DNA from 3 places in the Peribacillus sp. TH16 genome. Region 1 is predicted to be linked to each of the others. Evidence: riboswitches for the same ligand, from Rfam matches in the RefSeq annotation. Region 1 holds a riboswitch; each other region holds the start of a gene.
What was found. Region 1 has a riboswitch for cyclic di-AMP ahead of JFV29_RS29455 (cation:dicarboxylate symporter family transporter). Riboswitches for the same ligand answer to the same signal wherever they lie in the genome.

Region 1 (3,187 bases):
TGAAAAGAAAGAAAGCAAAGTAGAACGAACTGTTTTTGTCGAAAACTGGACAAAGGTAAAAAAAGATACAATTACGGATACTATTCAAACAAAAGGGGTAGTTAAACCTGTAGAAGAGTATGATATCTATTTCGATACCAAGAAAAATGATTTTCAGAAATTCCTTGTAAAAGAGGGAGATGAGGTAACGGCTGGATCTTCGTTGTTTGAATATACTACACCCGAACTTGATGCTCTCAAAGGAAATCTAGAAGCGGAAAAAACTGCCGCTGAGGGTGAAATGGTGGGGATTAATGATTACATTGATAAGTTGAAAGCTTATCAAGGAAGTTTGACAAGTAATTCTAATAAAGCAGTAATCGATAATTCGATAGAAAAGAGCTTAAATATTGATATAACAACTACCTCTTCAGACTTGATTGAAAGTAATATTGAGCAAGAAATGTACAAGCTGGAACTTGAAAAAAACCGCTTGGAAGAAAAGGTTGTTATGCTGGATGCTCAATTAAGTTCAATTGAGGAGCAAAAAGGCGCGGTTGAGACGGCGAGTGAGGCTGATGGTGTTGTAAAAAATATCAATAAAAACCTGAATAATCCCATTATATCCATTGTTTCAACAAATGTGGCAATTGAAGGGGATTTCTCTGAAGAGGAGATGAAAAAAGCTGAAGTGGGCATGACTATAAAGGCAAGTTCCCCTGATTTAAAAAAGGCGTTGAACGGAACAATAGGTCGTATACATTCTTATCCAGAAGAGGAGCCATCACTAAAAAAAGATAACAGATTTCCATTTCAGGCATTGATTGAGCCAGGAGATGAAGAAACTAAACCTTTGTTGGTAGGGTCAAAAGTCAATCTTACTGTAATAACCAATGAGAAAGCGGGTGTACCCTCTATCCCTGTAGAGGCAGTACATCATAAAAAACAGCCGCATGTCTACAAATTGACTAAAAAAGGCTATGTGGATAAACACTATATTACAAAAGGGCTTAAAGCAGAAGGAAAGCAAGAACTCATAAAGGGACCGGCGGTAGGTGATGTTATTCTAATAGAACCGAATAGGATTGTGAAAAATCATTCTTATTTTGTTACTCCAATTCAGTTTGAGAAGGTGAAATCTGCTAGTTATAAAAAATTCACCACTCGGGAAAAGGTGAGGTATATATTACTGGGTATGTTAGAAAAATAATCCATTTTTTCATTATTCGAGAGAAGGGATATATCAATCAGTTTTATTGTTATTTATATATCCATATAACAAAATTAAGCAAAATAGAGAATGTGTTATTATAGGTAAAATAGTCACTAATACAGAATATTCAGACATTTGCAAAGGTTTTTTCTTAAAGGGACAAGAAAAAATATTTACAGAATAACATTTTTAGTATAATATTTTATTATTAAGTATTCGCTTAATCTTATTACAAGAACGGGGGACCCATTTTTGCGGATTTTTTTCGCTAGGGGTGAATTCAGAAATGAAAGGGCTTTTGTGTTTCCAATTCCTAACCCGACAGCTAACCTCGTCAGCGTCTTTAAGGGAACATGTGTGAATATTCACGCCTATAGGAAATCGACACATGAAGTGTCTTTTTTTCGGCGTAAAGATAGAGTTTTTCAATAAAAGAAAAATTACTTTCTTTCTATTAGTATCTTGTTTCCCTTACCGAGACAAAATGTTTTTGCTTTAAAGACTTTATGGAAGGTGAGGAAAGTAAATGAAGAAATTTAAATTAAGTTTAGCTAGCCAAATTTTTATTGGTTTAATTCTAGGGATTATTGTTGGTGCCATTTTTTATGGTAATGCGACAGCCCAAAACTTTTTACAACCATTCGGAGACATTTTCCTACGAATGATTAAAATGATTGTAGTACCAATCATTGTGTCAAGTCTTATCGTTGCAGTTGCGGGTGTAGGTGATTTAAAAGCAGTAGGTAAACTAGGAGCTAAATCACTTTCATACTTTGTGGTGGTAACAATGATAGCGATTGCTGTTGGTCTAGTTTCCGCGAATATTATCCAGCCTGGTGCTGGTGTAAATATGAACAATCTAGAACAAACTGATATTTCTACCTATGTTGATACAGCAGAAACTAAGCAGCATGAATCTTTTGTGGATACAATTGTTCACATTGTGCCATCCAATCCAATTAAAGCTATGGTAGAAGGCGATATGCTAGCAATCATTTTCTTCTCTGTTTTGTTTGGACTTAGTATTGCGGCTATCGGTGAAAAAGGTAAACCTGTATTCCGTTTCTTCCAAGGTGCAGCAGAAGGAATGTTCTACTTAACTAATATGGTCATGAAATTTGCTCCTATCGGGGTATTTGCACTAATCGGTGTGACCATCTCCAAGTTCGGTTTGGAATCTTTAATTCCATTAGGTAAGTTAGCGCTTTCTGTATACGGAACAATGATTTTCTTTGTAATTGTCGTTCTGGGTCTTATTGCAAAATTTGTAGGGTTCAATATCTTTACGTTGATTAAGCTTCTAAAAGAGGAATTAATTCTTGCGTTCTCGACAGCAAGTTCTGAGGCAGTTCTTCCGAGAATCATGGAAAAAATGGAGAAAGCGGGATGTCCGAAACATATTGCTACGTTTGTTATTCCGACAGGATACTCTTTTAACCTTGATGGTTCTACATTATATCAAGCGTTAGCAGCTATCTTCATCGCTCAAATGTATGGGATTGATTTAAGCGCTTATGAACAAATTACACTAATGTTAGTGTTAATGATCACATCTAAGGGGATTGCAGGTGTACCTGGTGTATCTTTCGTAGTTCTTTTAGCGACATTAGGAACAGTTGGTATTCCAATTGAAGGTTTAGCATTTATTGCTGGTATAGACCGTATTCTTGATATGGGCCGTACAGTAGTAAACGTTATTGGTAATTCACTTGCAGCAATCGTTATCTCAAAATGGGAAGGTCAATTCAACCCTCCTGCCAATAATGAAAAACTAGAACAAGTTTCTTAATATAAAAAAACCAGAGTGATATGTCACTCTGGTTTTTTTTGTGAATTTTGAAAAACTAATTCTTACTTTTGAACAATCCAGAAGCGGCAATCTGATGAGAAAGTGATGACATCATCGCTTTCATGGAATAATTCACTTCGGTAAAAACTTTCTAGGAAAGTAAAACCTGCTTCATTGAGACTGTCAAAGACCTCCCGTTGATTAGG
Region 2 (3,187 bases), on a different contig from region 1:
AAAGACCTATTTAGTATTTGAAACAGAGTAATAAGCCAAAAAAAGGATAATGGTAAAAAACTATTCTTTTTTTTCGTGGTTATCCTCTGCTTTCTCTCATAAATGAAAGTTTACGCTGCTGTCCCGATACTTGAATAGAAAAAAGCTCTGTAAAGGTTCCTCTTAACAGAGCTTACCGACATATTAAAGTATTTTTACCAAGTCTTTTCTAGCACTCAAGCAAATACTCTCACCTAGATAATCCATTTGCTCCTCATCAGATAGGTTAACAACAATCTCCTGAGAGCCTGATACACACTATACCACTCTTTTTGAACCAACAAAATGGACCTTTTTTAATTTAGCCTCAAACGTAATTCTATTAGGCTGAAAGCGACTTTGGGTAATGTTTAAGTGTCGAAGATGATACTCAGTTACTCCCTTGTTTTGAAAAAACTTTAGAGCATACTCATGTAAATTCCTCCCTAAATCAGCTCGACGTTTTTCAGGAATTAGATAATAGATTTAGATAATAGATTTACATAACCAATCTCATTGCCTCTGACTGTCGTATTGTAAGCTTCAATTGACCAATTGGTATGCCATTTTCTACCACTATCACAAAATCATCGGGTATTTTCCAAGGAATAAACTTTAACACACTGTAAGTCTAAATTACACGATAGAAGAAAAAAATGAAAAAAGGGAACTGTTATGGCTGAAAATCAATCAAGTTTACCTTGAAAAATGTAGGAACTATCCGATATATAAAAATAATTAAGTGTTTATATTGAGAACAATAATGGTGGTGTGTACTCAGTATAGAAATTATCGAAAAATGTCGAAAAAAGTCTTATACTCCCGAATTTCCTTTAAATAATTATTGTAAGCGCTTCATTTTAATGTTACATTATTGATTCATCCCTTAAAAATAAGGAAGAAAGGAAGTATTTTATAATCACTGAATAGAACTACATAGATTAAAAAAGGAGGATGAAATTGGTAAAAGAGGAAGCGTAAATGGGGATTTACACCACATACATATCTCAAAGATTACCAAACTTTATATCAAACTTGCGATTTTAAAAAGATTTTAAATGTCTCATGTATTAATATCATTTGAATCATCGTATTTTCAATGAGCCCACTCTAAAAAAGAGGATGAATTTTTATAATCGTAGAGAAAGATGGCGTGCCCCTAAATCCTATAATAAATATTTACAGATTAATATTTTTATTATAAGTTGGTTCTCTTAATCTTATTAATAGAACGGGGAAACCATTTTGCTGATATTTTCCGCTAGGGGTGAATTCAGAGATGATAGGGTATTTGTGTTTCCAATTCCTAACCCGACAGCTAACCTCGTCAGAGTCTAAAGGGAACATGTATGAATAGTCAAGCCAATAGGAATCGACAAATGAAGTGTCTTTTCTTTCGGTATAAAGACAGAATTTTCAAAAAAATAAAATTCACTTTCTTTCTATTTAATAACTTGTATCCCTTACGAGACAAAATGTTTTTACATCAAAGAACTTATGGAATGTGAGGAAAGTAAATGAAGAAAATTAAATTAAGTTTAGCTAGCCAAATATTCATTGGATTAATTCTAGGGATTATTGTTGGTGCCATTTTTTATGGTAATGAGACTGCCCAAGGCTATTTACAACCATTGGGAGATATGTTCTTACGCATGATTAAAATGATTGTTGTACCAATCATTGTTTCAAGTCTGATTGTTGCCGTTGCAGGGGTAGGCGATTTGAAATCAGTAGGTAAAATTGGTGCCAAATCACTTTTATACTTTGTGGTAGTAACGCAAATAGCAATTCTTGTTGGTCTGGTTTCCGCTAATTTACTTCAGCCGGGCGCTGGTATAAACATGAACCAGCTTGAACAAACAGATATATCCAGTTATGTAGATACAGCAGAAACTAAGCAGCATGAATCTTTTGTAGATACAATTGTTCACATCGTACCATCGAATCCGATTAAAGCGATGGTAGAAGGCGATATGCTAGCCATTATTTTCTTCTCTGTATTATTTGGCGTTAGTATTGCCGCAATTGGAGAAAAAGGTAAACCGGTATTTCGATTCTTCCAAGGTACGGCAGAAGGGATGTTCTACTTAACCAACTTGATTATGAAATTCGCTCCAGTCGGTGTATTTGCACTAATAGGGGTAACAATCTCTAAATTCGGTTTGGCGTCATTAATTCCTTTAGGTAAGTTAGCGCTTTCAGTATATGGAACAATGCTTTTCTTTGTACTTGTCGTTCTTGGAATTATTGCTAAAGTAGTAGGGTTTGGTATTTTTAAATTGATTAAGCTTCTAAAAGAAGAGTTAATTTTAGCATTTTCAACAGCTAGTTCGGAATCCGTCCTCCCAAAAATCATGGAAAAAATGGAGAAGGCCGGATGTCCAAAACATATTGCATCATTCGTAATTCCGACAGGCTACTCTTTCAACCTTGATGGTTCTACGTTATATCAAGCATTAGCAGCCATTTTCATTGCTCAAATGTATGGAATTGATTTGAGCATCATGCAGCAAATTACCTTAATGCTAGTGTTGATGATTACATCTAAAGGAATTGCAGGTGTACCAGGTGTCTCCTTCGTCGTCCTTTTGGCAACACTAGGCACCGTCGGTATTCCAATTGAAGGCTTAGCATTTATTGCTGGTATTGACCGTATTCTTGATATGGGTCGTACGGCAGTGAATGTTGTAGGTAATGCACTTGCAGCAATCGTTATTTCTAAATGGGAAGGTCAATTCCACCCTCCTGCCAATAATAAAAATCTAGAACAAGTATCTTAATATTAAAATCCAGAGTAGTGTGTCACTCTGGATTTTTTTGGTGTAGTTTTCTGTTTACCTTCACGTCAGATCATTCCTTCCTGCTTCCAAATTTAGTGACTTTCATTTTGTCTCAGTCAGAAGTCTTAAACATGAAAATGCCAGATTGCCAGATGTTCAATTACCATTTACTTTCTTTTAAGGCTTTACTTCCTTCGTTAATCTCGTATGAAAAAATTCAATAAAGGTATTATCGTAAAGGAAACCTTTTCTTTAAATGGATGAGATGAGAGTGATATTGTTTCTTCCTCACAGGACTAATACTTGCCTTGCTCATTAAGTATTAGGTGATTTTGTTTGTCTTGCATTTTAAACTTCATATTAGGGCTTCCTCCTTAAGGTTTTGAGTT
Region 3 (3,187 bases), on a different contig from region 1:
AGACTTTTTCCTGTCATGCTTATGGGTATAATGATTTCCTCGATATTGTATTCTTTTGAGAGTTCTATATAGTTCAGCATGTTGGGTGATAGGAGTTGATTAGCGACCCGTTCACCCATATCTCTTTCAGGGTAGATAACCCAGTCAGCACCAACTTTAGCGAGCACTTGACCGTGATGTTTATTTAGAGCTTTTGCTATTACCTTTTTCACTCCTAGTTCCTTTAAAAGCAATGTAGTTAAAATGCTTGACTGCATATCATTTCCGATGGCTACGATGACACAATCAAAATTACGGATTCCAATGGATTTTAGTGCCTCTTCTTCGGTAGTATCAGCCATAACTGCATGAGTTACACTTAATTCTGCATTCTCGACTCTTTCCTCGCTTACATCAATACCCAAGACTTCTTGTCCGGCTGTATATAATCTATGAGCTACACTCGTTCCGAATCTTCCTAAACCGATAACGGCATATTGTCGTTTTCCCATCTTTAACACTCCCTCATTAATGATTAACCAATCATGATTTTGCCTTTTGGACGGCGGAATGGATCTGGTTTACGTCTCATTGCGATAGCAAAAGCAAAAGTCAAAGGTCCAACCCGGCCCGCAAACATTGTGAAAATAATGAGCATCCGACCAATGGGGGATAATTCAGGGGTTAATCCCATTGAGAGACCCACGGTAGCAAATGCTGAAGTGGCTTCAAATAAAACCGTCAAGAAATCACTTCCGGTTTCTGTAATAGTCAGCAGAATGGTGATGGTTGAAACGATAAATACCCCGATGGAGGTAACGGATAATGCTTTAAATATCGTTTCATTCACAATGCGGTACCGAAACAATACCACATCTTCTTTTCCTTTAATCTGTGACCAAACCGTTCCAATCAGCGTCGCTAATGTGGTGGTTTTAATCCCACCGCCAGTCGATCCCGGTGAAGCCCCAACAAACATCAAGAAAATGATCAGCAGCAATGTGGGTTGTGTTAAATCAGGGATATTCAATGTATTAGAACCTGCTGTCCTCGGAGTAACGGATTGAAACAAAGAAGCCAACGTTTTCCCCATGAAAGATAAAGGCTGCAATGTTTTGGCATTTCCAAATTCAAATATAAAGATTAAAATGGCCCCGCCAATTGTAAGGATTAAGCTAGCCATCAGTACAACCTTCGTATGTACAGACAAACGATGGGTATCACGGTATTCGTAAATTTCATTCATCACGATAAATCCTATACCGCCTAATGTGATCAGGGAAGCGACTGTAAGGGTTACGAAAGGATCTGATGCATAAGTAGTCAAGCTCCTAAACCCTCCCATTAAGTCAAAGCCCGCATTATTGAAATTGGAAATCGAATGAAAAAGGCCGTAATAGATTGCTCTGCCTATTGGCATGTCAAAAGAAAAGCGAATCGATAGTATAACGGCACCTGAAATTTCAATAATGGCAGTGTAAATTAAAATCCTTTTTACTAACTTAACTACACCTGCCATAGATAAATTATTTAAAGACTCCTGCAAGACTAACCGGCCTTTTAAAGAAATTCTTTTGCCTAATAAGAAAAAGAAAAGCGTCGCAAATGACATAAACCCCAAGCCGCCTATTTGAATGAGTGATAAAATGACCAACTCTCCAAATGTTGTAAAAGTGGTTCCCGTATCTACTACGACAAGCCCTGTTACACATGTAGCAGAGGTTGAGGTAAATAAAGCATTTAGAAAAGAAAGACCATTCCCATTTTCAGTGGAAATCGGCAGGGTTAATAAATAGGCTCCAACAAGTATCAGGAAGGCAAAGCCAAGTACAAGAATTTTTGGCGGATCTAACAAATCTTTTGCTTTTATCAAATTGATCATCCTTACCCTGTTAATGAATTAGCAACCTACTAACAAACGTAATATATCCACAGATAACCAACCATTATCCAGTGATAGGGTTAGTATTTTGCTCGTACTGCATTCCATTCGTCATCCATCTAGATAAACAATCAATAGACCAAGTTCCTTTTGCTATACATGCGCCCATTCTGCACAAGCCCTTTTATTTGTGAAAAAAGGTATTCATTATCCTTAATCAAGCTTAGGTAATTCTCTTTGGAAATCCTTTTTTAAAGCATAATAAAAAGACCTACATAACATCTGGCTGCTATTTTGTTACAGAAAAGCAAACAAAAAAGCCCCTGAAATAGGCGGTCTTATGACCTCCTTCGCTTTAGCCGACGAAGTTAGCTGACGGGTAGGATGGCGAAAGAGCTGATCTCATCCTTTCTGCAAGGCAGAATTAACCCCAAATGATTGGTTCCTCCGTAATCAATTTACTTGAGTTTAGGCCGAAATGCATTAAATTGATAAACGTATTCTACTCCCATCATTTACTAGTTGTAAACCCCTAAATTGTAAAAAAAATTTGCTAGAACAAAACAGAAAATTTACGTTTTTTTTACATATTAAAAACTTATTGACAAAAATTAGTTGGGACATTATGATAGGTTCGATAAATTTGAAAAATAACATCCAGTAATTTTATGTTTCTAATAAATAAATATATGGTATTTCCTTTTGGAATTAGATACAGAAAATCTCAAAGTTTATTGAATTCGTATTTTGAAATTTTAATACATTATATAAAAAAGGCGGGCAAGTATGGAGAAGACGTTTAATAGATATGTTGTTAACGCTACAGGTAAAGGTGGACAGACGTATTTAACTCAATGCCAGGATAAAGATGCACTAAGGAAATGGATAGCCGATCATGAGGATCAAATAATAATGAATGAGTTAAGGATAACAGATAAGAAAAAGAATCCATTGATAAATTTTTTTTTCAAAGGTAATATCATCTGAATTCATAGGTCCTTATTAACTGGATCATGAAAATAATTGAACATTAAAAGTTAGTAGAGGGTCAAGCATATTGAATAATAATTCACTCATTATGTCCTTTTTCAGTATTTCAACTATTTAAATTCCTGCGTTAATCAGGCAATCTGAAGCTTAACATCCATATTGCGTTATATTTTCAAACTCATTTATATTGAATGAGTTTTTTTTGCGTGTATTAAATATTGGGATGGAAATATTCAAAAAAGCTTAAAAGATTTGGATGTAATAGAGAATGTGATATCGAAAATGGCTCTAAAGGAAATGAGTAAAAAATCATGGAAGATTACCTTGATCCATAAG

Region 2: another riboswitch for cyclic di-AMP. It lies ahead of JFV29_RS17375 (cation:dicarboxylate symporter family transporter); the one in region 1 lies ahead of JFV29_RS29455 (cation:dicarboxylate symporter family transporter).
Region 3: another riboswitch for cyclic di-AMP. It lies ahead of JFV29_RS24045 (TrkH family potassium uptake protein); the one in region 1 lies ahead of JFV29_RS29455 (cation:dicarboxylate symporter family transporter).

Annotation. Positions count from the first base shown of each region.
Region 1 covers NZ_JAEKEM010000011.1:178,052-181,238, forward strand. The annotation lists gene JFV29_RS29450 (efflux RND transporter periplasmic adaptor subunit) at 1-1,189, shown strand, start outside; cyclic di-AMP (ydaO/yuaA leader) riboswitch at 1,400-1,547, shown strand; gene JFV29_RS29455 (cation:dicarboxylate symporter family transporter) at 1,719-2,981, shown strand; gene JFV29_RS29460 (class I SAM-dependent methyltransferase) at 3,044-3,187, opposite strand, start outside.
Region 2 covers NZ_JAEKEM010000009.1:709,993-713,179, forward strand. The annotation lists cyclic di-AMP (ydaO/yuaA leader) riboswitch at 1,220-1,367, shown strand; gene JFV29_RS17375 (cation:dicarboxylate symporter family transporter) at 1,536-2,798, shown strand.
Region 3 covers NZ_JAEKEM010000009.1:2,089,177-2,092,363, reverse strand. The annotation lists gene JFV29_RS24050 (potassium channel family protein) at 1-491, opposite strand, end outside; gene JFV29_RS24045 (TrkH family potassium uptake protein) at 515-1,861, opposite strand; cyclic di-AMP (ydaO/yuaA leader) riboswitch at 2,204-2,346, opposite strand; gene JFV29_RS24040 (hypothetical protein) at 2,648-2,848, shown strand.